4 regions of the Comamonas resistens genome follow, and region 3 is predicted to be linked to each of the others. Evidence: predicted binding sites of a transcription regulator. Region 3 holds the regulator's gene; each other region holds the start of a gene.
What was found. The regulator sigma-54, encoded in region 3, starts transcription at its own class of promoters, with help from an activator protein. The targets are predictions, from matches to a motif close to TGGCANGNAANCTGCTTT.
Positions count from the first base shown of each region.

Region 1: glnA (type I glutamate--ammonia ligase) is a predicted target of sigma-54. The motif match lies at 2,491-2,508, and genes of this name have one in related genera.
Region 2: hmpA (NO-inducible flavohemoprotein) is a predicted target of sigma-54. The motif match lies at 3,072-3,089, and genes of this name have one in related genera.
Region 4: QMY55_RS08830 (urease subunit gamma) is a predicted target of sigma-54. The motif match lies at 1,771-1,788, and genes of this name have one in related genera.

Region 1 covers NZ_CP125947.1:3,444,164-3,451,391, reverse strand. The annotation lists gene QMY55_RS16070 (polysaccharide deacetylase family protein) at 1-260, shown strand, start outside; gene QMY55_RS16065 (sterol desaturase family protein) at 282-1,262, shown strand; gene QMY55_RS16060 (EI24 domain-containing protein) at 1,379-2,257, shown strand; gene glnA (type I glutamate--ammonia ligase) at 2,557-3,972, shown strand; gene QMY55_RS16050 (hypothetical protein) at 4,151-4,666, shown strand; gene glnL (nitrogen regulation protein NR(II)) at 4,702-5,811, shown strand; gene ntrC (nitrogen regulation protein NR(I)) at 5,860-7,228, shown strand, end outside.
Region 2 covers NZ_CP125947.1:4,668,436-4,675,663, reverse strand. The annotation lists gene QMY55_RS21715 (aminotransferase class V-fold PLP-dependent enzyme) at 1-402, shown strand, start outside; gene QMY55_RS21710 (hypothetical protein) at 444-917, shown strand; gene QMY55_RS21705 (FKBP-type peptidyl-prolyl cis-trans isomerase) at 978-1,388, shown strand; gene norR (nitric oxide reductase transcriptional regulator NorR) at 1,407-2,978, opposite strand; gene hmpA (NO-inducible flavohemoprotein) at 3,138-4,316, shown strand; gene QMY55_RS21690 (hypothetical protein) at 4,399-5,103, opposite strand; gene QMY55_RS21685 (DUF3297 family protein) at 5,115-5,360, opposite strand; gene QMY55_RS21680 (DUF445 domain-containing protein) at 5,500-6,825, shown strand; gene QMY55_RS21675 (WG repeat-containing protein) at 6,990-7,228, shown strand, end outside.
Region 3 covers NZ_CP125947.1:4,945,913-4,953,140, reverse strand. The annotation lists gene argS (arginine--tRNA ligase) at 1-146, shown strand, start outside; gene QMY55_RS23150 (SPOR domain-containing protein) at 171-881, shown strand; gene QMY55_RS23145 (thiol:disulfide interchange protein DsbA/DsbL) at 1,056-1,706, shown strand; gene lptA (lipopolysaccharide transport periplasmic protein LptA) at 1,906-2,562, shown strand; gene lptB (LPS export ABC transporter ATP-binding protein) at 2,559-3,344, shown strand; gene QMY55_RS23130 (RNA polymerase factor sigma-54) at 3,518-5,113, shown strand; gene QMY55_RS23125 (aspartyl/asparaginyl beta-hydroxylase domain-containing protein) at 5,185-6,111, opposite strand; gene QMY55_RS23120 (tetratricopeptide repeat protein) at 6,249-7,001, opposite strand; gene QMY55_RS23115 (tRNA-binding protein) at 7,060-7,228, opposite strand, start outside.
Region 4 covers NZ_CP125947.1:1,868,702-1,875,929, reverse strand. The annotation lists gene QMY55_RS08835 (TonB-dependent receptor) at 1-1,495, opposite strand, end outside; gene QMY55_RS08830 (urease subunit gamma) at 1,866-2,168, shown strand; gene QMY55_RS08825 (HupE/UreJ family protein) at 2,233-2,850, shown strand; gene QMY55_RS08820 (urease subunit beta) at 2,873-3,178, shown strand; gene ureC (urease subunit alpha) at 3,180-4,898, shown strand; gene QMY55_RS08810 (GNAT family N-acetyltransferase) at 4,919-5,392, shown strand; gene ureE (urease accessory protein UreE) at 5,407-5,937, shown strand; gene QMY55_RS08800 (urease accessory protein UreF) at 5,921-6,646, shown strand; gene ureG (urease accessory protein UreG) at 6,643-7,228, shown strand, end outside.

The DNA.
Region 1 (7,228 bases), 1.5 Mb from region 3:
TGGGCTGGGCTGCGGCAGGTTTTCTGGGCGATGAGCTGCCCAGCGACAAATATCCCAACGAGCGCCTGCTCAATCAGGCGCTCAAGAACATCCGCAGCGGCGATATTTTGCTGGCTCATCTGGGCATCTGGTCGCGCCAGGATCCATGGGCGCCGGCGGTGCTGGAACCACTGATTCTGGGTTTGCTGGATAAAGGTTTTTGCTTCCGTACGCTGGCGGAGCACCCGGCCTATCAGGGCTGGATTGCGCAGCACCGCTGAGTGCTGGACAAGGAGTGAGTTGTGGAGTGGCTGGTTCAGGTTTTTGCCGATGCGCAGCAGCGCCTGTTTGAAGGTGTGGTGCAGCCTTTTCTGTTCCATTTCGGCATGGCCAACCTGCTGGAGGATGGCTACACGGCCACGGGCTGGTTGCTGGTGGGGCTGCTGCAGATCGTCGTCATGGTGGCCGTCATCGTGCCGCTGCAGCGCTGGAAGCCTGTGGAGCCCGTGGTGGACCGGCAGGCCATTCGTGTGGACATTCTCTACACGCTGATTCACCGGCTGGGTCTGTTCAGACTGGCTTTGTTCTTCACGGTGGACCCGCTGTGGGATGCGCTCATGGGCAAGCTTCATGTCTGGGGCATGCCAGGTTTTCATATCGATGACCTCTGGCCCGGTGTTACCGACAACGCATGGGTCAGCCTCATCCTCTATCTGATCGTCTTCGATCTGGTGGAGTACTGGATTCACCGCGGTCAACATGGGCTTGGCTGGTGGTGGAAGCTGCATGCCGTGCATCACTCTCAGCGGCAGATGACGGTGTGGAGCGACAACCGCAATCACCTGCTAGACAGCGTGATTCACGACGCCATCGTCGTACTGGTGGCGCAGCTGATCGGTGTGGCTCCGGGGCAGTTTGTGGCCATCGTGGCATTGACCCAGCTCAGCGAGAGCTTTCAGCATGCCAATGTGCGCATCTGGTTTGGCCAACTGGGCGAGCGTTTGTGGATCAGCCCGCGCTTTCACCGCCGCCACCATGCGATTGGTATCGGGCACGAGCCGCTGGCACCTGTGCGCAACAAAAAGGTGCATGGCAACAACTTTGGCGTGCTGCTGCCCTGGTGGGACATGTTGTTCGGTACGGCCAACTTTGATCTGCGCTATGACCCGACTGGTATTCGCGATCAGGTGCAGCCCAATGCGCAAGGCCAGTTGCGTGACTATGGCCGTGGGTTCTGGGCGCAGCAATGGCGGGCCGTCCTGCGGTTGCTGGGACGCGCTTGACCATTCATAGGACTTGGACAAACAAGCCGGGCCGCCGCTGCGGATGCACCAAGACGGTTTCCGTGCGGCAAGGCGCTTGCCCGGGCCTGATTTGCGCAAGTCGTGATTCATTGAGTATGCTTGCCAGCATGAGCTTGCTACTCGACTCTTTCTGGCGTGCATTGGCGTATTGCCTGCATAAGCGGGTGATTGCGTGGTCCCTGTTTCCCTTGCTCCTGATGGGGCTGCTGTCCTGGGCGCTGGGGTATTTCTTCTGGGCAGATGCCGTGCTCAAGGTGCAAGGCCTGCTCGATGGTGTGGGCTGGCTGCACAAGGTCTGGGTCTGGTTTCAGGCCAATGGAGTGGGCTATGCCTCCGAAGTGGTGGCTTCCATTCTGGTGGTGCTGGGGGCAACTCCCATGCTGGTCGTTCTGGTGCTGCTGCTGGTGGGGCTGTTCATGGCCCCGGTCTTGACCGGCCTGGTGGCACAAAATCGCTTTCCCCAACTGCAGAAGAAGCACGGCGGCTCCGTCATGGCCAGTCTGATCTGGTCGGGAGGCTCTACCGTGATTGCGCTGCTGGCCCTGATCGTGACCTTGCCGCTTTGGGTTTTTCCGCCTCTGATGCTGGTAGTCACGCCGCTGATCTGGGGCTGGCTGACCTACCGTGTCATGGCGTTTGATGCTTTGGCCGAGCATGCGAGCAAGGAGGAGCGTCGCAATCTCTTTGTGCGCCACCGCATGTCGCTGATTTTGATGGGCGTGCTATGCGGTTATCTGGGCATGGCTCCCGGCATCGTCTGGGTCTCGGGTCTGGTGTTCCTGGCCGCATTCTGGATTTTGATTCCCATTGCCATCTGGATTTATGCGCTGGTGTTTGCGTTCTCGGCGTTGTGGTTTGCTCACTTCTGCCTGGGGGCATTGGTGCGGCTGCGTGAGCAGGAAGGCCCGGCAGAGCCCTCTCCACAAGTGCCATTTGCCCCCGGTGTGGCCGCACAGAACGCGCCTTCCTTGTGATGCAGTGCACCAAAACTGACGGCTCTCCTTATTTGCACTAAATTGGTGCAAATAAATTCACCAAAAAAGTGCATTTCAATGGAAGGCTCTGGCGGTGAGACAATGTGCACCGCTTTGGAGCCATCAGGCATGCCAAAAATTCCTGTGCCAACGGCTTATGTCACCAGCGGATATGCTTATCCGCTGCCGGACTTCGTGGCGGCAATGCTCTGGGTTACCAGTCAGCCCCAAGTTGGCACGCAAACTGCTTAGTAATTTTCATCCTTTTTTGATCAGCCAAAGTTGGCAGGAGAGATCTAATGGCGAAGACCGTTGCAGACGTGATGCAGATGGTGCAGGACAACGAGGTCAAGTTCGTTGACCTGCGCTTTACCGATACCCGCGGCAAGGAGCAGCACGTGACCGTGCCCGTGTCGCATTTCGACGAAGACAAGTTCACCTCGGGCCATGCTTTTGACGGTTCTTCCGTGGCGGGCTGGAAGGGTATCGAAGCCTCGGACATGCAGCTGGTTCCCGACCCCAACACTGCCAATATCGATCCCTTCTTCGAAGAGACCACTCTGATTCTGCAGTGCGATGTGATCGAACCCGGTGATGGCAAGGCCTATGACCGCGACCCCCGCTCCATTGCCAAGCGCGCTGAAGCCTACCTGAAGGCTTCCGGCCTGGGCGATACCGCTTACTTCGGACCCGAACCCGAATTCTTTATCTTCGACGGCGTGCGCTGGGGCACCGAGCCTCACAACCCTTTCTTCGAAATCGAAGAATACGAAGCTCCCTGGAACACTGGCACCAAGTTCGAGACCGGTAACCGTGGTCACCGTCCTCGCAACAAGGGCGGCTACTTCCCCGTGCCACCCGTTGACAGCACCCAGGACATGCGTGCAGAAATGTCGCTGCTGCTGGAGGCCGTGGGCATTCCTGTCGAAGTGTTCCACCATGAAGTGGCGGGTGCAGGCCAGAACGAAATCGGTACACGCTTCTCGACTCTGGTCGAGCGTGCCGACTGGACTCAGCTGCAAAAGTACATCATCTGGAACGTGGCCAACACCTACGGCAAGACGGCTACTTTCATGCCCAAGCCCTACGCTGGCGACAACGGCTCCGGCATGCATGTGCACCAGTCCGTGTGGAAGGATGGCAAGAACCTGTTCGCTGGTGACGGCTATGCCGGTCTGTCCGACTTCGCCCTGTACTACATCGGCGGCATCATCAAGCACGCTCGTGCCCTGAATGCCATCACCAACCCTGGCACCAATAGCTACAAGCGCCTGGTGCCCGGCTTCGAAGCCCCTGTGAAGCTGGCTTACTCGGCCAAGAACCGCTCCGCTTCCATCCGTATTCCTTACGTGAGCAACCCCAAGGCTCGTCGCGTGGAGGCTCGCTTCCCCGATCCACTGATGAACCCCTACCTGGGCTTTGCAGCCCTGCTGATGGCCGGTCTGGACGGTGTGGAAAACAAGATCCATCCCGGCGAAGCTGCGACCAAGGATCTCTACCACCTGCCTCCCGAGGAAGACAAGCTGGTGCCCACGGTCTGCCACAGCCTGGATCAGGCTCTGGAAGCCCTGGACGCCGACCGTGCCTTCCTGACCAAGGGCGGTGTGTTCTCCGACAGCATGCTGGATGCCTACATCGAGCTGAAGATGGGCGAAGTGACCCGCTATCGCCAGTCGGTGCATCCTGTCGAGTACGACATGTACTTCTCGCTGTAAGGCGAACCCCAAAAAAGGCGGCTTGGCCGCCTTTTTTATTGCTCCGGCTCTTGACCTAAGAAAGCCCAGGAACCATTCAGGCAGTCGAGATACCAAGAAATGACTACAGTGCAACGCGCTTGGAGCGATACTCGCTGCATTGCAGCCCAGCCGTTGCTGTCTTGCCTGAGAGGAGCCAATGAAGAAGTTTTTTGTGTTGCCACTGCTGATGACCATGGTCACGGCGGCATGGTCGCAGGATGTGATCTACCGCTGCGGGAATGAGTACACCAACAATGTTTCACAGGCCAAGGCAAAGGGCTGCAAACCTGTGGATGGCAGCGGTGTGACGGTGATTCATGGCACCCGTCCTGCGGGTGGTGGCAGCAGCAGTGCAGCACCTGCACCAAAGGTGCCAAAGCCGGCGACAGCCGCATCGACCAGTGCGGCGCCCGTACGCAGTGACAACGCTGCACAAAAAGCACGAGATTCCGACGCGCGCGCCATCTTGCAGTCGGAGCTGAACAAGGCGCAGGCCAGACTCAACTCGCTCAGAGCCGAATACAACGACGGCAATCCCGTGCGCACGGCTTTGGAGCTGCGCAACCCTCAAGGCTATCCTGAGCGGGTCGAAAAGCTCAAGGCCGATATTGCCCGCCAGGAAAGCGATGTAGCGGGTATCCGGCGCGAACTGGATCGCTTGCCTGCCAATTAATGCAGCCCGAGGGCTGCTTCACGGGTTTTCTTGACATGAATGCATCTGCAGCCCTCTCCCATGGAGAGCCTGGCAATACCGCTGACCAGGATTGCGCGCTCAGCTATCAGTCGCTCGATTGGCTTTGTACGCTGATTGCCGTCCTGGATTCCCAGGGCGTGGTGCGCTTTGTCAATGCTGCGCTGGAGAATGCGCTGGGGCAGTCGCGCCGCACCATGGAGGCGACAGAATTCGCAACCTGCTTTTCCGAGCCTGCGCTGCTGGACAAGGCGCTGAGCGGTGCGCGCTCCAACGACTTTGCGGCCTTGCGCTTTGAAGCCGCTTTGCTGCGCCTCGGGCAGGATCTTTTACCCGTGCATGTCACTGTGTCCCTGGTCGAGCAACAAGGCCATGTAATGGTGGAGATGTGGCCTCTGGAGCAGCAGGCCCGTCAGGATCGCGAAGAGCGCATTCGCGAGCAGGCCGAGGCCAACAAGGAACTGATACGCAATCTGGCCCATGAGATCAAGAATCCGCTCGGCGGCATTCGCGGTGCGGCGCAGCTATTGCAAATGGATCTGGCTACTCCGGAGTTGCGTGAATACACCACCGTCATTGTTCACGAGGCAGACCGGCTTCAGGTACTGGTGGATCGCTTGCTGGCTCCCCACCGGCACCCACACGATGTGGGGGATGTGAATATTCACGAGGTCTGCGAGCGTGTACGTTCCCTGGTGCTGATCGAGTATCCGCAGGGTCTGAAAATCACGCGCGACTATGACATCTCCATCCCTGAATTCCGGGGTGACGGTGTACAGCTGATCCAGGCGCTGCTCAACATCGTGCAAAACGCGGCCCAGGCGCTGAGCCTGCGGATTGCCCAGGGCGATGCCGAGATCATTTTGCGCACGCGTGTGGCACGCCAGGTCACTCTGGGGCGGCAACGCTACAGACTGGCATTGGAATTGCATGTCATTGACAACGGTTCAGGCGTGCCCGATGCCATCAAGGAGAGAATTTTCTATCCCCTGGTGTCTGGCAGAGATGGGGGCTCTGGCTTGGGGTTGACGCTGGCGCAGACCTTTGTGCAGCGTCACCATGGGCTGATTGAGTGCGACAGCCAGCCGGGCAGGACAGATTTTCGTATTCTGATTCCCCTGCCGTAAGCCGCCTGAAATCACTCACCAGACAAAGAAGGGAAGGATGCAGCAGCAATGAAGCCAATCTGGATTGTGGACGACGACCCTTCCATTCGCTTTGTCCTGGAAAAGGCGCTGGGGCGCGAAGGCTGGCCCATACGCAGCTTCACCCAGGCGCGAGACGTGCTCAAGGCCCTGGCCGATGTCGATGCCTCAGATCCCGAGCGTCAGGGGCCGCAAGTGCTGGTCAGCGATATCCGCATGCCGGGCGGCTCGGGTCTGGAGCTGCTGGAGCAGGTGAGGGCGCAGCAGCCCGGCTTGCCCATGATCATCATGACGGCATATTCCGATCTGGACAGCGCTGTTTCAGCTTTCCAGCGCGGGGCGTTTGAATACCTGCCCAAACCTTTTGATGTGCCCAAGGCCGTCGAGTTGATCCGGCGTGCCGTGGAGGAAAGCCAGCGTGAAGAAGTGGCCGATGTACAGACTCCCGTACAGGCCGAAATGCTGGGCCAGGCGCCTGCCATGCAGGATGTGTTTCGCGCCATCGGACGACTGAGTCAGAGCCAGGTCACGGTGCTGATCACCGGCGAATCCGGTGCCGGCAAGGAATTGGTGGCTCATGCGCTTCACAAGCATTCCCCCGTTGCTGGTGGGCCGTTTGTAGCTATCAATACTGCGGCAATTCCCAAGGATTTGCTGGAGTCGGAACTCTTTGGCCATGAGCGCGGAGCATTTACCGGAGCCCAGACTCAGCGGCGGGGACGGTTTGAGCAGGCCGAAGGCGGAACGCTGTTTCTCGACGAGATTGGCGATATGCCGTTTGAGCTGCAGACACGTTTGTTGCGTGTGCTCTCCGACGGGCATTTCTACCGTGTCGGCGGGCACCAGGCCGTCAAGGCGCATGTGCGCGTGATTGCCGCCACACACCAGGATCTGGAGCAGCGTGTCAAGGATGGCGTCTTCCGCGAGGACTTGTTTCACCGTCTCAACGTGATTCGTTTGCGACTGCCCGCACTGCGCGAACGCCGGGAAGATGTGCCCATGCTCACGCAGCATTTTCTGCAGCAAAGCGCCAGGCAGCTGGGTGTCGAGCCCAAGCGCATGAGCAGCACGGCCATGCATCGTCTGCAGTCTTTCAACTTCCCCGGCAATGTGCGTCAGCTGGAAAACATCTGCCACTGGTTGACAGTGATGGCTCCAGCCCAGCAGATTGCGCTCAAGGACCTGCCGCCCGAGGTGCTGGGTGCAACAGGGGCGGGGCCAGCGATAGCCACCGAAGTGCAAGCAGCACATGGCGCAAGTCGTGTGGCCGAGGCCCCCGCTTATCGGGATGAGAATGTGGAGGCAGTGGAAGCTGAAGCTGAAGGTTCAATGGAAGGGTGGCTCAGCGGGCTTGGCAAGCAGGCGCAGGATCTGCTGGCACAGGGCCACAACAATGTCT
Region 2 (7,228 bases), 280 kb from region 3:
CAGCATGCTTACCACACCACCTTGCCTACCGACGCACTGCTGCGTCTGCGCGATGTGATGCTGGAGACTCGCGAATACGGCTTTGCCAAGGTGCGCGAGGAACAGATTGCGCTGGGCACCCAGGTGCGCGAGCTGTTGCAGTCGCGGGGCTTTCCCAGTGTGGCGGCCGAGGGCTTCAAGTCGCCGGGTGTGGTGGTCAGCTACACCACCGACGCCGAGATTCAAAGCGGCCGTGCCTTCATCAAGGTGGGGTTGCAGACCGCGTCGGGTGTGCCGCTGCAGTGCGACGAAGGGCCGGATTTCCAGACCTTCCGTCTGGGTCTGTTCGGGCTGGAGAAATGGCATAACGTGGAACGCACCGTTGGCCATTTGCGCAAGGCGCTCGACGATATCGGCGTCTGATGCCGGTGCCGGCAGCGTAGATCGACACACAAGGAGGCTGAATGGCATGGCGTATTTCAAGCTGGTGCGCGGTGGCGCTGCTGGCTGCTGCATCCCTGCAGACCGCGCAGGCCAAGCGTGTTGCTTCACCCGCGCCGGCCTCGTCCGTGCAGGATTCGCTGTGCGAGCGCAGCGTTTCTGCTGCGGATAACTCTGCGAGCGACGGCAACGCGCTGTCGGGCAGCCGTTGGTTGATCAGCTACAAGACGCAGGGGGAGCCTGCGCGCAGCTATGTGTTCAGGCTGTTGCCAGGTGGGCGCATGCTCAATGCGCACCCCAATGACAGAACACCGAACAACGACCGCTGGGAAGGCAAGGGGCGCTATGTGCAGCTGCGCTTCAATGATGACTATGCCGTGTATTCAGGGGTGGTGAATGGCAGCTCCGACCATTTGCAGGGCCACGCGGTGAACACTGCGGGCGATACCTGGGCGTGGAGCGCCAAGCGCTTGGAGCCCTGTGCGGCCGGCAAGTGACATAAACAGGAGAAGAGGCTCGGCTACAGTCTTGAAACTTCTCTTTGTCGTGTCTTGGATATGAAAGCAGCAAGCCGTTTCCTGTTGGCCCTATCGTCTCTTCTTCTGGCTCTGTCCGGGACTGCGGCCGCAGAGGTCCACAGCAACGGGCTGATCTTCGAGAGCCTGGTGCAGGGTACAGGCCCGAGCCCCACGGCTTCGGACGTGATCAAGGTGCATTACCGTGGCTATTTCCCGGACTCAGGCAAGGAGTTCGACAGCTCTTATGCACGCAACCGGCCCATCGAGTTTTCCTTGGGCAGCGTCATTGCCTGCTGGCAGGAAGGCACGCAGCGCATGAAGGTGGGCGGCAAGGCGCGTTTTACCTGCCCGCCGTCCCTGGCCTATGGCACGCGTGGGTCGGGCCGGGTCATACCGCCCAATGCGACCTTGAGCTTTGATGTGGAGCTGCTGGGCATACAAGGCCGTTGATCGATGGTCTGGACTGACTCAGGACTTTTCTATATTCAGCCGTTTGGCCATGCGTTGCAGATTGGCTCTGTCCATCTGCAGCTCTCTGGCGGCTGCGGCCCAGCTGCCGTGGTGGCGCTTGAGGCTGGCATTGATCAAGGCCCGTTCATGAGCCGCCACGGCATCGCGCAAGCTGGTCGTGGTGGCGGGCATTGACGTTGGCTCCGGCTGTGGCGGCTGCTGCATATGCGGCCCTGGCCCGATCTCCAGATCATCGGTCCTGAGCGTGAGCATGCGCGGTCTGCCCCGGCTGGCGCTGGCATCCTGGCGGCTCAGGGCCTTGAGCACGGCGCGGCTGATCAGGTGCTCAAGTTCACGCACATTGCCGGGCCAGGTGTGCTTGAGCAAGGCTGCCTGTGCGGCGCCATCCAGGCGCAATCCTCCCAGTTGCAGGCGTGAGCGGTTCTCTTCCAGGAAGTAGCCCGCCAACAGCAGCACATCGCTGTCGCGCTCGCGCAGCGATGGCAGTTGCAGCGGATAGACGTTGAGGCGGTGATAGAAGTCCGAGCGCATGCGGCCGGCGCTGACTTCTGCGGCCAGGTCGCGGTTGGTGGCGGCGATCACGCGGACATCGACATGGTGCTCGCGGTCCGATCCCAGGCGCTGCAACTGGCCGCTTTGCAGCACCCGCAGCAGCTTGGCCTGCACGGGCAGCGACAGCTCGCCCACTTCGTCAAGGAACAGCGTGCCCTGGTGGGCCTGCTCGAACTTGCCGCTGCGCTCGGTTTGGGCGCCGGTGAACGCGCCGCGGACATGGCCGAACAGCTCGCTTTCCACCAGGTTGTCGGGCAGAGCCGCGCAGTTGATGCTGACCATGGGGTGAGCGGCGCGTGAGGACTGGGCATGTACGGCCCGGGCCACCAGTTCCTTGCCGGTGCCGGTTTCACCGGTGATGAGCACGCTGAGGTCGCTGCCCGCAATCAGGGCGATGTCTTTTTGCAGCCTGCGCATGGCGGGGCTGTGCCCCAGCAGCACCCGGTCGGAGGGGGCTTTGATCGTCCCGATGCTGCAGGCACTGTGGGCCAGCTGCGCCATCTGCTGCACCCGTTCAGCCGTGGCGACGGTGGCCGCCGCCAGATTGCTGAAGGCCTGCAGCAGCTCCAGCGAGGCTGCATCGGCAAAGCGCCCGGGCTGCATGGCATCGAGCGTCAGCAAGCCCCAGGGCAGGCCGCCCAGTTGCAGCACGCAGCCCATGCAGTCATGCACATGGAGCTCGGCAATGGGCTGACCCTGGTGGGCGACCAGGCCGTCATAAGGGTCGGGCAGGGGGCTGTCGGGTGCGAAGCGCATGGCCTGGCCGGCGGCCAGCAGCTGCGCAAAGCGCGGGTGCTCGGCCAGGCGAAAGCGCCGCCCCAACGCGTCGGGTACCAGGCCGTCGATGGCCATGGGGCGCAGCCATTCGCCTTCGAGCTTCAGCAGGGCCACGGCGTCGGCGGGCAGCAGCGTGCGCAGGGCGGCCAGCAGGCGGCGCATGCGCTCGCGCTCCGGCATCTCCTGGGCCAGGTCCGCGACCAGCGGGATGACGGCATTGAGAATATGGCTTGTTGTCATAGTGACTCTGAATGATGTCAAAAGGACTTCATTTAATGGATGTCATATTGACGCATATCTTGCCAAACCATTGTTTGACAAGGGGTGTGAAGCTGGCACGCCCTTTGCATTGATGAGAGCAGGCCCCGCAGCTGGCTGGGCTGGAATCTGGAGATTTGCATGCTTACTGAACGTCAACGCGAAATTGTCAAAGCCACTGTCCCCCTGCTGGAAACCGGCGGCGAAGCGCTGATCACCCATTTCTACAACACCATGCTGGGCGAGTACCCCGAGGTGCGCCCGCTGTTCAACCAGGCCCACCAGCAAAGCGGCGCCCAGCCGCGCGCGCTGGCCTATAGCGTGCTGATGTACGCCAAGCACATCGACAGGCTCGAAGCCCTGGGCGATCTGCCCGCGCAGATCGTCAACAAGCATGTGGCGCTGCAGGTGCAGGCCGAGCATTACCCCATCGTCGGCGCTTGCCTGCTGCGCGCCATCCGCGAGGTGCTGGGTGCCGAGATCGCCACCGACGAGGTGCTGGCCGCCTGGGGTGCTGCCTACCAGCAACTGGCCGACATCCTGATCGCCGCCGAGCGCAGCGTCTACGACCGCACGGCCGAGGCCGAAGGCGGCTGGCGTGGCGAGCGCGCTTTCAAGGTGGAGAAGAGGGTGCAGGAAAGCGCCGAGATCACCTCGTTCTACCTAGTGCCAGCCGACGGCGGCAAGGTCATCGCCCACCTGCCGGGCCAGTACATAGGCCTGCGCGTGATGGTGGGCGGCGAGGAGCAGCGCCGCAACTACTCGCTGTCGGCTCCGGCCAATGGAAAGAGCCTGCGCATCAGCGTCAAGCGCGAGCTCGGCGGCAAGGTGTCCAACTTCCTGCACGACCAGATCCAGGTGGGCGGTACTCTGTCGCTGTTTCCGCCGGCCGGCCATTTCACGCTGCAGGACAGCAGCAAGCCGCTGGTGCTGATCAGCGGCGGTGTCGGCATCACGCCCACCTTGCCCATGCTGGCCACGGCATTGGCGGCCCCGCGTCCGGTCACCTTCATCCATTGCGCACGCGAGCGCTCGGCACATGCCTTCCGTGAGCGCATCGACCAGTTGGCTGCCGAGCATCCGCAGCTCACGCGCTACTACTGCTACGACCGCGCCGTGCCCGAGGACCAGGTGGACGCCGAAGGCTATCTGACCGAGCAACGCCTGGGCGAATGGCTGCCCGCCTCGCGCGACGCCGATGTCTATTTCCTCGGCCCACGCCCCTTCATGCGTGTGCTCAAGCGCTCGCTACACAACCTGGGTGTGCCCGACAAGCAGGTGCGCTACGAGTTCTTCGGCCCGGCCGAAGCGCTGGCTTGAGCGGATTGAATGCTATTGAATAAATAGCTCTATGCGCTTGGTGTGAAAGGGGTAGAGGCTGAAAGGGCTTGAACTCAGCTCTTCAGTCTCTTCCATGCCCCATGGTGTGAACGATTTGCGTGCCATCCAGGATGCGGCTGACGCCATTGAACCAGCGGCAGTCGGTGTGGATGTTGGCGTAGTGATCCATCCAATCCAGCGTGATGGGCGAAATGCAGACCAGACGCTGGCTCTGCAGATCTGCATCAAACACCTGTGCGCTGAACTGGCTCAGGTTGGCGGGGCAGTCCATCTCTTGAGCAAAGCACTGCCATGCAGCATGCAAAGCCGTGGCGTCTGCTGCGCGCAATCGTGTTTCAGACTCGGAGGCTTGCGCGGGACTGGTTTGCCAGTCGCTGATCTGCCCCTGCTGCAGGGTGGCCTTGACGCAATGCCCTGCATCACTGAAGACCAGTGCTTGAGCATCGCTCAGGCTGTGCACATGGAGACTGTCGGACTCTGGCACTTCTGCAGCAAAGCGCTGCAGCAGCGGTATGTCCATCCCCAAAACGAAGCTGCTGCAAAGCGCGGGCTGTGCAGCGATGGCTTCGGGCCGCAGCACCTGCTGCACCCAGGTTTGCCAGGGCAGCGGAAGCCCGGGCATCAGCCATTTCAGCTCGCCCGCCGTGATTTTGTGTCGCAGCCTGGCCTCGTGCCTTTGCGCATCGGCGATCTGGCTGCGAGAGTATGGCCGCACGGCATTCAGCTCACGCTTGAGTTGGTGCTTGTTCAGGCGTTGTGCGGCCATGGGGACTGGGTTTAGCGGTAATACGCCTCGACCGTACCCTTGATCTTGATCAGCAGTGGCTTGCCCTTGCGGTCCAGCGCCTTGCCGTGGGGCACCTTGACCCAACCTTCGCTGACGCAATATTCCTCCACGTCAAAGCGCTCCTTGCCATTGAAGCGGATGCCGATGTCGTGCTCGAAGACGGCGGCCACATGATGGGGGCTGCGAGGGTCGATGGACAGGTGGTCGGGCAGTTCGGGGCGGGTTGCGTCGGTCATGATGTTCTTGGAAGTCGGGATACAAAGCCCGCCATTTTCTGCGCAATCGTAAACACGATCCTAGCTCCGGGTTTAGGACTGAAGATTTTCAGCCCTTGTGCGATTGGCAGCTCATGCTGCCTGTCCTATGCTTGCATCCATGCTGACGCAAGAACAAAGCCTGTCGCTGCAACAAGCCAAGCGCCTGCCACTGATTCTTTTGCTGCTCGTCGCGGCTGGTTTCATTGCCACTGCGCTGGCCGGCTCACGCTGGGCCATAGAGGGGCAGGCCGTGCCGCTATGGCTGGTCTGTCTGCGCGGCATTTGCGAGGCGGCCATGGTCGGGGCGCTGGCCGACTGGTTTGCCGTGACGGCCCTGTTTCGTCATATTCCTCTGCCTCTGGTGGGACGGCACACGGCCATCATTCCGCGCAACAAGGATCGCATAGGGCAGAACCTGGCGGTGTTTGTGCGCGACAAGTTTCTCGACGCTCCGTCGCTGGTCGCACTGATAGAGCGCCACAACCCGGCTCAGGCCCTGGCGGACTGGTTGACGGCTTCGGCCAACAGCCAACTGCTGGGCAAGCAGGTGGCGCGCATGGCGCTGGCCGCCCTGGAAATGGTGCAGGACAAGCAGGTAGAGAAGTTTCTGACCCAGTCGCTCAAGGCCGTGATGCAGCATGTGGATCTGTCGCGCACGGCCGCATCACTGCTGTCGGGCCTGACTTCCGGCGGGCGTCATCAGGAGGTGCTGGACGATGTGCTGGCGCGCATCAGCCGCCTGCTGCGGCAGGAACAGACCCATGTGCTGATTGCACAGACGATTGTGGTGTGGCTCAAGCGCGAACACCCGATCAAGGAAAAAATGCTGCCGACAGACTGGCTCAGCGACAAGGGGGCCAGCCTGATTGCCAGCGCGCTGGACAGCCTGCTGCAGGACGTGGCGCATAACCCCGACCATCGCTTGCGTGAGGCTTTTGACGGATCGGTGCACCGCCTGATCGAGGGGCTGCAAAGCGATCCGGCCTATGCCGAGCGCGTGGAAAAGCTGCGCAACTATCTGCTGCACGACGAAAAGCTGGCGGCCTATCTGCGCGAGCTGTGGCTGGGCTGGCGTGCCCGGCTGGAGCGCGACCTGGCGGACGAAAACTCTGCGCTGGCACGGCGCGTGGCCGTCATGGGGCGCTGGTTGGGGCAGGCGCTGGCGCATGACGAGGCGCTGCGCCTGTCGATGAACGAGCGCCTCAAGCGCTGGGCCACGACGCTGGCTCCCGATGTTTCGCAGTTCATAGCCCAGCACATCGCAGACACCGTCAAGCGCTGGAATGCAGAGCAACTGTCCACGCTGATCGAAGCCCATATCGGCAAGGACCTGCAGTACATACGCATCAATGGCACGCTGGTGGGCGGTGCCATCGGCCTGCTGCTGTTTCTGATCTCCCATGCGGGCACGCTGCTGCGGAATCTGCAGTCAATGCTCAGGTAATTGAAACAGGACTTGCGCCAACAAGCCGGACCGCCGCTGCGCCGGGCCGCCGTAGCGGATGAACCAAGGGTTGCTGGCCTGAGGCGAAGCTTTTGCTTGCGCCTGATTTGCACAAGTTGTTTTGAATTTGATAGCTGCAGGCGGTTGATGGATATAGAGAATCGATGAATTTTGTGCAAATTTATGGAGCTGCCAAAGGTGTGCGAACGCTGTCGTTGGCGTGGCTTGTGGTGCTTTCTGGTGTGTCGGGTCTGGCCTTGGGGAGCAACGATCAGCCCGCAGCTCCCATTCCCTCTGGCACGTTGATTCCGGTCTGTCTGTCGTCCTGGCAAAACATGTGTGGCTTGCTCGATGAACGCGGCCGGTGGGCGGCGCAGTTTGTGGACAGGCAGCTTCGGTATCT
Region 3 (7,228 bases):
GCTACCACAGCTACTACGACGCAGAGCGCATTCTGGTGGACGACGAGAAGGTCAAGCTGGCCCGTCTGGCTCTGGTCGCCGCCACCGCCCAGGTGCTGCACAATGGTCTGGCCGTGCTGGGTGTGGACGCACCCGAGCGCATGTAACTTGAAGCGTAAACAAAGCGACTTATGAAGAAGCAGCAACGCGGTGGCACCATCCTCGGTCTTATCTTTGGCATGGTCATCGGCCTGGCCGCAGCTTTGGCTGTGGCCATCTATGTGACCAAGGTGCCTGTGCCATTCCTGAACAAGGGCGGCAGCAACACGCAAAGAGATGCGGCCGAGGCCGAACGCAACAAGAACTGGGACCCCAACGCGCCGCTGCAAAGCCGCCAACCTGCTCCGCCTCCCGTGGCTCCGGTCGTGCCGCCCAGCGACGTGACCGTGACGCCGCCCACCACACCGGCCCAGCCCACGTCCACGGGTGGTGTGACGACACCTGTGGCTCCGCCCGCTGTCGCGCCTACCAAGCCCGCGACCGGTGATCCTCTGGGCGATCTGGTCAAGGAGCGCTCTGCTGCGGCGGACAAGGCCGAAAAGGCCCGTGCAGAGCGCGAAAAGGCTGCGGCGCAAGCCGCCCATCCGGCGCAGTCTGCCGACTCCGCCTTCAACTACTTTGTGCAAGCCGGAGCTTTCCGCGGCCAGAGCGAGGCCGAGGCGCAGCGCGCCAAACTGGCCATGCTGGGCTGGGAGTCGCGCATCAGCGAGCGCGAGCAAAACGGCATCACCATCTTCCGCGTGCGGGTGGGCCCCTTTGGCAAGCGCGATGATGCGGAAGCCCTCAAGGGCAAGCTCGATGGTGCCGGAGTGGATTCCTCGCTGGTACGGGCTGCGAAATAAGTTGTTTCCCCCCTGAGCGGCTTCGCCGCTTCCCCCCAGGGGGACGGCAGCCTCGCCGCGAGGCGGCTCTTGCTCGCTGCCTCTGAAGCGGGCTGGCCCGCTTGTCGGCTGGTTGAACTTTTAAGAGGCTGGCGCCTCAGATATTGCAGACTTGAACTCAAGGAGTTTATTGGAATGAAACGCCGTGAATTTTCTATGGCTGCCTCGGCAGCTGCTGCTGGTGCTCTGACTCTGGGCGCTTCCTCTAGCTGGGCCCAGGCCGCCGCACCCAAGGAGGGCAAGGACTACGTCAAGCTGGGCAAGCCCGCCTCGGTCAGCGCCCCGGCCGGCAAGGTCGAGGTCATCGAGTTCTTCTGGTATAGCTGCCCGCACTGCAATGCCTTCGAGCCCCAGTTCGAAGCCTGGGCCAAGAGCCAGCCTGCCGATGTGGTCGTGCAGCGCGTGCCTGTGGCGTTCAACGCTTCGTTCGTGCCTCAGCAGAAGCTGTATTTCGCGCTGGAAGGCATGAATCTGCTGCCTCAGCTGCACGCCAAGGTGTTCCGTGCCATCCATGTGGAGCGCAACGGCCTGAAGAACGACGACGCCATCTTTGACTGGATCGGCAAGCAAGGCGTGGATCTGACCAAGTTCAAGTCGGTCTACAACTCCTTCACCGTGAGCAACCAGGTGCGCAAGGCTTCCCAACTGCAAAACGAGTACGACGTGGAAGGCGTTCCCGCCATGGGCGTGGCCGGCCGTTACTACACGGACGGCACCAAGGCCGGCAATATGGAGAACGTGCTGCGCGTGGTCAACGCGCTGGTCGCCTCCAGCCGCAAGGCCTGAGCTTCAGGTCGCTGCCCCGCAAGCCCGCCTATGCGCGGGCTTTTTTGTCCCTGGACCGTCCCAAGACAAAGGCACCCGCTTGTGTGAGCCGTGGCCACACAAGCGGGCAAGCGTGAGGGCCATTTTTATTGCTGAGATTTCTGCCGGGCTTCCGAAAGGGGAGTGACTACAATGAACGCAAGAAACGTGCCTTTTTCTCATGAATAAAACACTCCTACCTCTTGCGCTGGCCTGTGCTCTGGTGGCCGCGACTGGCATAGCCCATGCCGAAAAGGCCGACAGTGCCAAGCCCATGAACATCGAGGCGGATGCCCTGCGTCATGACGAGCTCAAGCAGACCAGTGTCTTCACCGGCAATGTGGTGATGACCAAGGGCTCCATCGTGCTGCGTGGCGCGCAGCTCGATGTGCGCCAGGATGCCGAGGGTTACCAGTACGGCGTGATTGTGGCCGAGCCCGGCAAGCGGGCCTTCTTCCGCCAGAAACGCGACACCTTGCCAGGCCAGCCTGAAGAGTTCATCGAAGGCGAAGGTGAGACCATCGAATACGACGGCAAGGCCGACATCGTCAAGTTCATCCGCCGTGGCGAGATGCGCCGCTATCGCGGCGGCCAGCTCAGTGACCAGGTCACGGGCTCCATCATCATCTACAACAACATCACCGACGTATATACGGTCGATGGTCAGAAAACCAGCGGCGGCCTGCCCAGCTCCTCGGTGGGGCAGGGCGGTCGTGTGCGCGCCATCATGGCTCCCAAGGATGGCACGCCAGGCGCTCAGCCCAAGCCTGCGACGCCCGCGACGCCTTTGCGTCAGAGCATGACGCTGGGTGGCGAGAAAGCCGACGAGAAGAAATGATCGAGCCGACATTCTCCAACAGCACCCGCAGCGGTGAGTCCGACAGCCGCCTCGAAGCCAAGCATCTGGCCAAGTCCTATGGCAGCCGCAAGGTGGTCAAGGATGTTTCGCTGTCCGTGCAAAAAGGCGAGGTTGTGGGCCTGCTGGGCCCCAACGGCGCGGGCAAGACCACCTCGTTCTACATGATCGTGGGCCTGGTGCGCAGCGATGGCGGCGAGATCTTCATCGACGGCCACCCCGTAGGCAATATGCCGATTCACCAGCGCTCGCGCCTGGGCCTGTCCTATCTGCCGCAGGAAGCCTCGATCTTTCGCAAGCTCAGCGTGGAAGACAACGTTCGCGCCGTGCTGGAGCTGCAAAAAGACGATCAAGGCCATACGCTGAGCCGCGACGAAGTGGAAAAGCGCCTGACGGGCCTGCTGCAGGAGTTGCGCGTCGATCATCTGCGCGAGTCGCCGGCGCTGGCGCTGTCCGGCGGCGAGCGCCGCCGCGTGGAAATTGCCCGTGCCCTGGCCACGCAGCCGCGCTTCATCCTGCTGGACGAGCCCTTTGCCGGTATCGACCCCATTGCCGTGATCGAGATCCAGCGCATCATCGGCTTCCTCAAGGATCGCGGCATCGGCGTGCTGATCACCGACCACAACGTGCGCGAAACCCTGGGCATCTGCGACCACGCTTTCATCATCAGCGACGGACATGTGCTGGCCGAAGGCACGCCCGAGGAAATCGTGGAGAACGCCGATGTGCGCCGCGTTTACCTGGGCGAACACTTCAGGATGTGAGCAATGGCCCCCACGCTCGTTACTGCGTGTACTGCGCTGCCCCTACGCCGGGTGCCCCCCGAGGGGGCCCTGACCGGCGAAGCCGGATTCCGCCTTGGGGCGGCCCGGCGGCGGAATCGGGTTCTTGCCAAAAGCCTGTGGATTGGTAAGAAGAAGGCAAGAGCCGCATCACGATGAAGCCAGGACTCTCGCTACGTGTATCCCAGCATCTGTCGCTGACGCCGCAGCTGCAGCAATCGATTCAGCTGCTGCAGCTGTCCACGCTGGAGCTGGCGCAGGAAGTCGAGCAGATGCTGGTCGACAACCCGTTTCTGGAACTCGATGGTGATGGGCCGGGCACAGCTGCTCCTGATGACATAGCTGCAGGCGCACGTGAGTCCAACATTTCAGATGGGTATTCATCCGAAAAAGAGTCGGAAAGAGCGCAAGCAGCTTCTGAATCCATAGCGGAACCTTCCACCAACGAAACCCCGGACAGCCTGAACTGGGAGGCCGACGGTCTGGATGGCCAGGATGGCGAATGGGGCGGCGAAGCCAGCAGCGAGTGGGATGCTCCCTCGGCCAGCGGCTCCACGCGCAACCGTGATGACGACGAAGAGGTCGATGCCATTGATCTGGCGCGCGGACATGAGAGCCTGACGGACTTTCTGCACCGCCAGGCGCTGAGCCTGCATCTGGGAGCCGAAGATACGGCGGCGCTGCGTTTTCTGATCGAGTCGTTGAACGACGATGGCTATCTCGAAGAATCGCTGCAAGAGCTGGCACACAGTCTGGCGGGCGATGATCTGGAAGAGCGCGAAGAGCTGGAGCAGCGCTTTGCCATCGCGCTCAAGCTGCTGCAAAGCCTAGAGCCCGTGGGCGTGGGCGCGCGCAATCTGGCCGAATGTCTGCAGCTGCAGCTGCGCGATCTGATCCGCGATGCAGAGGACGAAGGCACGACAGCGGCGCATATCAACCAGCTGCTGCTGGCCCAAAGCATTTGTGCGCAGCCCCTGGACCTGCTGGCGCGGCGCGATCTGCGCAAGCTGGCCAGCCTGTGCGGTGCGCGTGAAGAGGCGCTGCGCGAGGCCATGGCCTTGATCGCCCGGCTGGAGCCGCGTCCCGGGCGCCGCTTTGTCGATCTGGAGCGCCAGATCGTGGTGCCCGATGTCATTGTGCGGCCGGTGCGTTCCAGCTCGGGCCGTGTCGACTTTTCCGTGCAGCTCAACCCCGATGTCATGCCCAGGCTGCGTGTGCACGACATCTATGCCAATGCGCTGCGCCGTCACAAGAACAGTGAAGGCCATGCCGCGCTGCAGCAGCGCCTGCAGGAAGCGCGCTGGTTCATCAAGAACATCCAGCAGCGCTTTGACACCATTCAGCGAGTGTCCGAAGCCATCGTGGAGCGGCAGAAGAACTTCTTTGTGCATGGCGAGCTGGCCATGCGCCCGCTGGTGCTGCGCGATATTGCCGATGCCTTGGGCCTGCATGAGTCCACCATCAGCCGCGTGACCACGGCCAAATACATGGCCACGCCCCAGGGCACCTTCGAGCTCAAATACTTCTTTGGCTCGGGACTGGGCACGGAAACCGGCGGCAGCGCGTCGAGCACGGCCGTGCGTGCGCTGATCAAGCAGTTTGTCGACGCCGAGGACCCCAAGAAGCCGCTGTCGGACGCCAAGCTGGCCGATATGCTCAAGGAGCAGGGCATTGAATGCGCGCGCCGCACCGTGGCCAAGTACCGCGAGCAGCTCAAGATACCGACGACCACGTTGCGCAAGGCGCTGTAAATGCCTTGAAAACAAAAAAGCCGCTGATGCAATGCACAGCGGCTTTTTTAGTGACTTGGCTCCGCCCTTACTTATTTAGCGGGGATCAGCCACCATACAAACAGCACGAGCACGCCTATCATCAGACCGAACTTGAGGATCTTGTAGAAGGTCGGATTCCAGTCGCGGAAGGCGCGGCGGTACTTGCCCATGTAGAACGAGATCTTGAACAGCTTGCTGATCATGCCGCGCGGGTCGCCCTCGTTGTTGGGCGAGCTGGCGGCGGCCACCACGTTCTTGCCCAGCCAGTGGTTGAGCCATTGCGCGAAGCCGTTGGTCATGGGGCGTTCCACATCGCAGAACAACACGATGCGGTTGCCTTCGCTGCGGTTCTCGGCCCAGTGCATATAGGTTTCGTCGAAGATCACGCCTTCGCCCTCGCGCCAGCTATAGGGCTGGCCGTCGACCTCGATCATGCAGCGGTCGTCGTTGGGCGCCAGCACCGCCAGGTGGTAGCGCAGCGAGCCTGCATAGGGGTCGCGGTGCAGATTGAGCTTGGCGCCGGGCGGCAGCTCGGCAAACATGGCGGCCTTGACGCTGGGAATGGACTTCACCAGGGCTGTGGTCTTGGGGCACAGTTCCATGGCCGAAGGGTGGGCATCGCCATACCACTTCAGATAAAAGCGTTTCCAGCCGGTCTTGAAGAAGGAATTGAAGCCCGCGTCGTCGTTGTTGGCGGCGGCCTTGATCTGCATGTTCTTTTGCAGGTTGACGGCTTCCTCGCGGATCTCGCGCCAGTTGGCCTGCAGCGGGGCCAGCTCGGGGAAGGTGCTGGTGGGCAGATAGGGCGTGCGCGGCACCTTGCTGAACATCAGCATGAAGACGTTGAACGGCGCCGTGAAGGTGGAGTGGTCGAACAATTGCTTCACCACCTTGTGGCGCACCTTGCCGCGCAGGTGCATGTACAGGCCGCAGCCGAAGAACAGCAGCACCAGGGCCAGAACGATGATTTTTGCCATAGTTTGCAATTTTACCGGGCCGCTCCAAACAGGTCATGGCCCAGGTCAAACGGCTGCGTGGTCTCTGGAAGCGCTTTGTGAGCTGCTTTTGAATCAATAGCTGTCAGCGCTTGATGGGTAAGGGCTGAGGCCTGTTTTTACTGTGAATGCTTGGCAAAGGCGCTCTGGATGCGTTGCAGCAGTTCACGGTTCAGGGTGCGCTGGTGGCTGCTCCAGTGAGTCTGGGCTTTTTCAAGCTCGCCCTGCAGGCGGCGGGCCGTACCCCAGTCTCCGGACTCGGTGCACCAGATGGCGTATTCGCCCAGCACCTCGAAGCTGCCGGAGCGCACGCGCAGAAACTCGAAGGACTGGCGCGCCATGGCGTTGTCGCCCTGGGCTGCATACGCCTTGGCGATCAACAGGCCGACTTCGTCTGCACGGTAATTGATATCGGTCTGGGCAATGACCTTGAGGTGCTGCAGCGCCGTCTGCGGCTGTTCGGCATCCAGAGCCGCACGCGCTGCGCCCCAGCGGATTTCCAGGTCGTTGGCGAACGGTCCCTTCATGCTGGCTTCAAAGTGCTGCAGCGCCTGTCGGGGCTGGCCGGCTTCCAGCAAGGCCTGGGCCAGGCGGATTTCATTCTGGGCTGTGGCTGAGTAGTCAAATGCCGCCTGCGCCTCACGCAGCTCGCGGGTCGGGTCCAGGGACTTGGCGGCCTGCCGTACCAACTGGCGTGCACCACGCTCCAGGCGCGAGTTGGGCAGGTAGATGGCAATCGCATAGACCACGCTGCCCAGAAAAGGGAAGGCCAGCAAGATGAACAGCCAGTAGTTGTTCTGCCCTGTGCGCACCGCATGCACGGCAAAGAACAGGGCAATGATGACGTGCAGTCCGACTCCGGCAAAAGCCATGGCAATCCCTTGTGTTGATGACGCGGCGGATTATAGAAAGGCCGCCAGGGTGGCGCTGCTACAGCAGTCGCGTGCCCAGCGGCACCGCCTTGTCTGGCACGCACAGGGCCACGGCGCCAGCGGCGTCGTGAAAGCCGGTGACCAGGCATTCACTCATCAGCGGGCCGATCTGTTTTTTCGGAAAATTCACCACGGCCACGACCAGACGGCCCACCAGCTCCTCGGGC
Region 4 (7,228 bases), 2.2 Mb from region 3:
CGTTGCTGGACGTGACGCGGTACACGGCTGCATCGATCAGCCACTGGCTGGAAGGTTTCCACTGCAGGCCCAGCTCGGTCTGGCGAAAGATATTGGCGCCGAGTTCGCTGTTGCGCAGCGCGTACTTGGCAAAGTCGCTGGGCAAGGCAAAGCCTTGCGACCAGCTGGCACGCACCGCCGTCTGCGGATTGAGCTGCGCCATGGCACCCAGCTTGGGGCTGGCATGGCTGCGGCCCTGCATGCGGTTGCATTCATCGCCACCGGTTTCCGCGCCCAGCAAGCGGCAGCGCCCGTCAAAGTGGTCCCAGCGCAGGGCGGCCGTGGTCTGCAGCCAGCCTGTCGCCTGCCAACTGCCTTGGCCGTAGAGCGCCATGTTGTTCAGCCGCGTATTGCGATCGTCCAACGCCGCGGCCGTGCGCCGGCGGTTCACCAGGCCATCCCAGTAACCGTAATCGGTGGACTCGCGCACCTGCTCCAGGCCCAGCATCCAGTTCAGCTCGCGCGCAGCCAGACGGGACTTGCCACTGAGGTTCAGCCCCGCGCCCAGCACGCTGCGGTCGTAGCGCTCTTCGCGCTGCATCCAGGTGCCGCTGCGCGGACGGGTGAACCAGCGCACAAAATCCTGCTGCGTTCCGTAGACAAAGCCCAGCAGCCGGGTATCCGCATCCAGTGCGTACTGCGCATCCAGGCGCAGCGTGCCGAAGTGCTTGTTGGCGCCATCGCCCACCACATGGCCATCCTTGCCCTGCGGGTCTTGCCGCCATTGCGCTTCGGTCAGATAGCCGGGCGAATCGCCGCGCGCCTCATGCCAGCGGCCGGACAGCGAAATATCGAGCTTTTCATGCACATGGTGCTTCCATGTGCCGCTGATGGTGCTGCGCCCATGGCCGGAGCTGGGCCGCGCACCATCGCCATGCGAATGCTGGGCCGCCAGATTGAGCTGATCGCCGCCTTCCAGCTCGCGCCCCAAGGCAGCCTGGGCATCCAGCATGCCCTGCGAACCGGCGCTGACATCGACATCGGTATAGCTGCCGCTGCGCCGCGTGCGCAGCTCCACCAGCCCGGCGCGGTTGTAATTGCCCTGCAGCACCGACACCGGGCCGCGATGGACATTGACCTTGTCCAGCTCCAGCGGTACCACCACGTTCAGATCGAAATAGCCATCGGCATGCGACATGGCCTCGTTGAGCGAAATGCCGTCCAGCGTGGCCGCCACATCGCCGCCATGCCCGCCGCCACCGAAGCCGCGCAGCACCAGCCCGTTGGCCACTCCGCTGAGCTGGTAGTGATTGACATACATGCCCGGTACCTTGTTCCACAGCGCTTCCACTTCCTGCCTGGGCTGCTCGCGAATATCGTCAGACCCGAACTCGGTGACGGAAAACGATCGCTGCGCCTCATCCAGCGCCTGGCCTTTGACCTGGGCCCTCACCAGTACCTCGGGCAGCGCCGCATTGCCTTCCCTGGCCGTCTGCGCCCACGCCCAGCCAGTCAACAGGCCGGCGCATCCGCAGCCCATCGTCAACAAACCCTGCTGTACCCCAGCCCGCAGCAACTGCGCGCCCCTCTTGCTCCATGGTCTTCTGTTCATGCACCAGAAGAGCAAAGTTCGTGCCACGCGATGCACCGCCACAACCGAGCAATGCACCAAGAGGCATCCGCAGCAACCACACAGACACGCCTTGGTGCAAGCCTGCCTCGCAGACGCCCCAACAAGGTGCAAAACCGCAGCAATCCGGCCTCCATAGGCTTGCAATTAATTCTTGCCTTTGGCATGGCACTTGCTACATAAAGGGGCATGGAACTGACTCATCGCGTTCATTCGGTCCTGCCGAATGCGCGAGCCGACTGAGGGATTGAAGAAGATGGAATTGACACCACGCGAAAAAGACAAGCTGCTGATCTTCACCGCCGCCTTGCTGGCCGAGCGGCGCAAGGCCCGTGGCCTCAAGCTCAACTACCCCGAGGCCGTGGCGCTGATCAGTGCCTTTGTGATGGAGGGCGCACGCGACGGCAAGACCGTGGCCCAGTTGATGAGCGAAGGCCGCCGCGTGCTGACCCGCGCCGATGTGATGGAAGGCATCCCCGAGATGATTCCCGACATCCAGATCGAGGCCACTTTCCCGGATGGCACCAAGCTCGTCACTGTGCACGAGCCCATTGCCTGAAGCTGCATCCAGAGACTTCAAGCCTTTTAGCCATCAAACCCTTATCCATCAAGCGCAGACAGCTATGAAATTCAATAAGCTCCTTGCCACCACAGCCGCTGCGGCGACTGCCCTGCCCCTGTCCGCGCTCGCCCATGTGGGCGCAGACGGCGGCGGCCATCACTATTTTCTGGACAGTCTGACTCACGCCTTCGCCCACCCGTTTACCGGGGCCGACCACCTGGCCGCCATGCTGGCCGTAGGCGCCTGGAGCGCGCTGACCATGCCCGGCCTGCGCACCGCCTGGCGCGCCCCTGCCGCCTTCGTGGCCCTGCTGGTGGCGGGCGCCGTGGCGGGTTTTGCCGGCCTGTGGGTGCCGGGTGTGGAACCCATGATTGCCGCCTCCGTGCTGGTGCTGGGCCTGCTGGTGTTGGTGCAGCAAAAAATGCCCTGGGGTGCCGCAGCCGCACTGGCCGGCATGTTTGCCTTCTTCCACGGCGCGGCCCATGGCTTTGAGCTGGCCGGCGACAGCGGCCTCGCGGCCCTCGGCGCGCTGGCCGGCATTGCAATGGGCTCCGCCACACTGCACATCGCGGGCATGGTGCTGGGCCATGCGGTGATGCAGCGCCATCGGTGGATTGCCAAGCTCGGCGGTACGGCCACGGTGGCGCTCGGCGCCTTCATGCTGACACGGCTGGCCTGAACACGCGAAAGGAAGACACGCCATGATTCCCGGTGAACTGTTGCTTGACCCCGGTGCACACGCCCTCAATCCCGGCCGCCGCACGCTTGCGCTGGTGGTGAGGAATGCCAGCGACCGACCCATCCAGGTCGGCTCCCACTATCACTTTGCCGAGACCAACGCGGGCCTGGATTTCGACCGCGCGGCTGCGCGCGGCATGCGGCTGAATATTGCGAGCGGCATGGCCGTGCGCTTCGAGCCCGGCCAGCAGCGCACGGTCGAGCTGGTGGATATTGGCGGCGACAGAAAGATCTACGGCTTTCGCGGCCTGATTCAAGGAGCGCTCTGACATGGCCACAATGGATAGACGCGCCTACGCCGAAACCTTTGGCCCTACCGTGGGCGACCGCCTGCGCCTGGCCGATACCGAACTCATCGTCGAAGTCGAGAAAGACTTCACTCTGACCGCGGGCGGCTATGGCGAGGAGGTGAAGTTCGGCGGCGGCAAGACCATCCGCGACGGCATGGCACAAAGCCAGCGCACACGCGCACAGGGGGCAATGGACACGGTGCTGACCAATGCCCTCATCCTCGACCACTGGGGCATCGTCAAGGCCGACATCGGCCTCAAGGACGGCCGCATTGCGGCCATCGGCAAGGCCGGCAACCCCGACACCCAGCCTGGCGTGGACATCATCATCGGCCCCGGCACCGAGATCATCAGCTGCGAGGGCAACATCGTCACCGCAGGTGGAATCGACACCCACATCCACTTCATCGCGCCGCAGCAGATCGAGGAGGCGCTGACCAGCGGCGTGACCACCATGATCGGCGGCGGCACCGGCCCAGCCACCGGCACTTTTGCCACCACCTGCACGCCCGGCCCCTGGCATATGGAGCACATGCTGCAGGCTGCCGACGCCTTTCCCATGAACCTGGGCTTTCTGGGCAAGGGCAATGCCAGCCTGCCGGGCGGCCTGCACGAGCAGATCAGCGCCGGCGCCATCGGCCTGAAGCTGCACGAGGACTGGGGCAGCACGCCGGCGGCCATCGACAACTGCCTGACGGTGGCCGAAGAGACCGACACGCAGGTCGCCATCCACACCGATACGCTCAACGAAAGCGGCTTCGTAGAGGACTCCGTGGCCGCCTTCAAGGGCCGCACCATCCACACCTTCCACACCGAAGGCGCGGGCGGCGGCCATGCGCCCGACATCCTCAAGGTGGTGGGCGAGGCCAATGTGCTGCCCAGCTCCACCAACCCCACGCGCCCCTACACCATCAACACGCTGGACGAGCATGTGGACATGCTCATGGTCTGCCACCACCTGCATGCCTCGATTGCCGAGGACCTGGCCTTTGCCGAGAGCCGCATACGCAAGGAGACCATTGCGGCCGAGGACATATTGCACGACATCGGGGCGATCAGCATGTTCAGCTCCGACAGCCAGGCCATGGGCCGCGTGGGCGAGGTGATTCTGCGCACCTGGCAGACTGCGCACAAGATGAAGCTGCAGCGCGGACCGCTGCCAGGTGACGGCGCCAGAAACGACAACTTCCGCATCAGGCGCTATATCGCCAAATACACCATCAACCCCGCGATTGCCCACGGCATCAGCCACGAAGTCGGCAGCCTCGAAGTGGGCAAATGGGCCGACATCGTGATCTGGAAACCGGCCTTCTTCGGCGTCAAGCCCTTCTGCATCCTGAAGGGGGGCAGCATTGCCATGGCAGCCATGGGCGACCCGAATGCCTCCATTCCCACGCCCCAGCCCGTGCACTACCGGCCCATGTTCGCCAGCTTTGGCGGCGCGATCGCCAGGACCTCGCTGACCTTTGTCTCGCAGGCCGGCCTGGCCTCCGGTATCGGCGAACGTTTCGGACTGGCCAAGACCCTGTCGGCCGTCAAAGGCATACGCGGCGTACAGAAGCAGCACATGATCCACAACGACCTGGCGCCGCATATGGAGGTCGATGCACAGACCTATGCAGTGCGGGCCAACGGCGAGTTGCTGACCTGCGAACCCGCCACCAGCCTGCCCATGGCACAGCGCTACTTTCTTTTCTGAATCTGACTGAACCGATGGACATGGAGCTGATCTTCAAGCTGGACCCCGCGACAGATCCGCGTGTACTGGCCTTTCTCCAGGAGCACCTGGACGATATGCACCGCATCTCGCCGCCCGAGAGCGTGCATGCGCTGGACGCAAGCCAGCTGCGCCAGCCCGACATCCGTTTCTGGACCGGCTGGACGCAACAACAGGCCGGGCCGGCCCTGGCGGCCAGCTGCGCGCTCAAGCAACTGGATGCCGGCCATGTAGAACTCAAGACCATGCGCGTGGGGGCTGCCCACCGCGGCTCCGCCGCGGCCCAGCAGGTGCTGGCGCATGCCCTGGCCCAGGCCCGCGCAGGCGGCGCCAAGCGCATCAGCCTGGAGACCGGCACCGAGGCCTTCTTCGCACCGGCCCGGCGCTTCTACCAGCGCAATGGCTTTGTGCCATGCGCGCCCTTTGGCAACTACCACCCGGACCCGAACAGCTGCTTCATGACGCTGGCGCTTTAACCGATTGCCCCTGTATGCTGCAAGTTTCCAAATGCCTTCCCGCCGGCCAGGGCCTGGCCACCAGCCTGCTCAAGCGCTCCGCCTCGGTGGAGCTTGACTGGGACGTACGCCAGAAAAGCCGCTTTGCCGCCACCGACAGCCAGGGCCGCGACCTGGCCATTTTCCTGCCGCGCGGCCAGGCCGTGCGCGGTGGCGACGTGCTGGTGGCCGAGGACGGCTCGCTGATCCGCGTGCTGGCCGCGCCGCAGAAGGTGCTGCACATCACGGCCTGCGCCGAGCACGGCAGCCCCTTCGACCTGATGCGCGCCGCCTACCACCTGGGCAACCGCCATGTGCCCATCGAGCTACAGCCCGACCACCTGAAGATCGAGCCCGACCACGTGCTGGCCGACATGCTGCGCAGCATGCACATGACCGTCACCGAGGCTGAACTCCCCTTCGAGCCCGAGGGCGGTGCCTATGGGGGACATGTGACCAACGACGGCCACAGCCACCACCACGGACATGCGCATGGGCATGAACACCACCATGGACACGGCCACTGAAGCGCCGCTGCACATCGCACCGGCCACGCTGCTGCAGCTGATGTGGCTGGCCTCGCCGGCGCTGCCCATCGGCGGCTTTTCCTACTCCGAAGGGCTGGAGGCTGCCATCCATGCCGCGCAGGTCACCACGGAGGCGGAGGCCGCCGGCTGGCTGGTGCAGCAGCTGCACCTGACCCAGTCGCGCGGCGACATGGCCGTCATCGCCCAGGCCCTGCCCGCCTGGCAGCGCGGCGACGTACAGCGCGTGCAGCAGCTCAACGGCTGGGTGCTGGCCACGCGCGAGACCAGCGAGCTGCGCCTGCAGACTGAGCAGATGGGCCGCTCGCTGGCCGACTGGCTGCGCAACCAGCACACGGCAGACGCCGGGCGCAGCGCGCAGATCCGGCAGCTGGCGGCGCTGTCGGGCCAGCGGCCCAGCTATCCCATCGCCTTTGCGCTGGCCACCGCCTTCACCGGGGCCGTGGCGCAGCAGGCCCTGCTGGCCTATGCCTTCGGCTGGGCCGAGAACATGGTGCAGGCCGCGATCAAGGCCGTGCCGCTGGGCCAGAGCGCGGGCCAGCGCATCCTCGCGCGCCTGGCCCAGGAAATCCCCGCCGCCGTGGCGCACGCCGAAACCCTGCCGGACGATGCGCGCCAGGCCTTCTCGCCCCTGCTGGCCATTCTCTCGGCCCGGCACGAACACCAATACTCACGCCTCTTCAGATCATGACCACCGCACTGCACCATATTCCCAATCGCACCAAGAAGCTGCCGCCGCTGCGCGTGGGCATAGGCGGGCCCGTGGGCTCGGGCAAGACCACTATCCTCGAGATGCTGTGCAAGGCCATGCGCGATCAATGGGACCTGGTCGCCATCACCAACGACATCTACACCAAGGAGGACCAGCGCCTGCTGACCATCAGCGGCGCACTGCCGCCCGAGCGCATCATGGGCGTGGAGACCGGCGGCTGCCCGCACACGGCCATCCGCGAGGACGCGTCCATCAACCTCGAGGCCATAGACCGCATGCTGGGCCAGTTTCCCGATGCCGACATCGTCTTCATCGAGTCCGGCGGCGACAACCTCGCGGCCACCTTCAGCCCCGAGCTCAGCGACCTGACCATCTACGTGATCGACGTGGCCGCGGGCGAGAAGATCCCGCGCAAGGGCGGCCCCGGCATCACCAAGAGCGACCTCTTCGTCATCAACAAGACCGATCTGGCGCCCTACGTTGGTGCGGACCTGGAGGTGATGCGCGCCGATACCGTGCGCATGCGCACCACCCCCAAAGGGACCAAGCCTTTCGCCATGA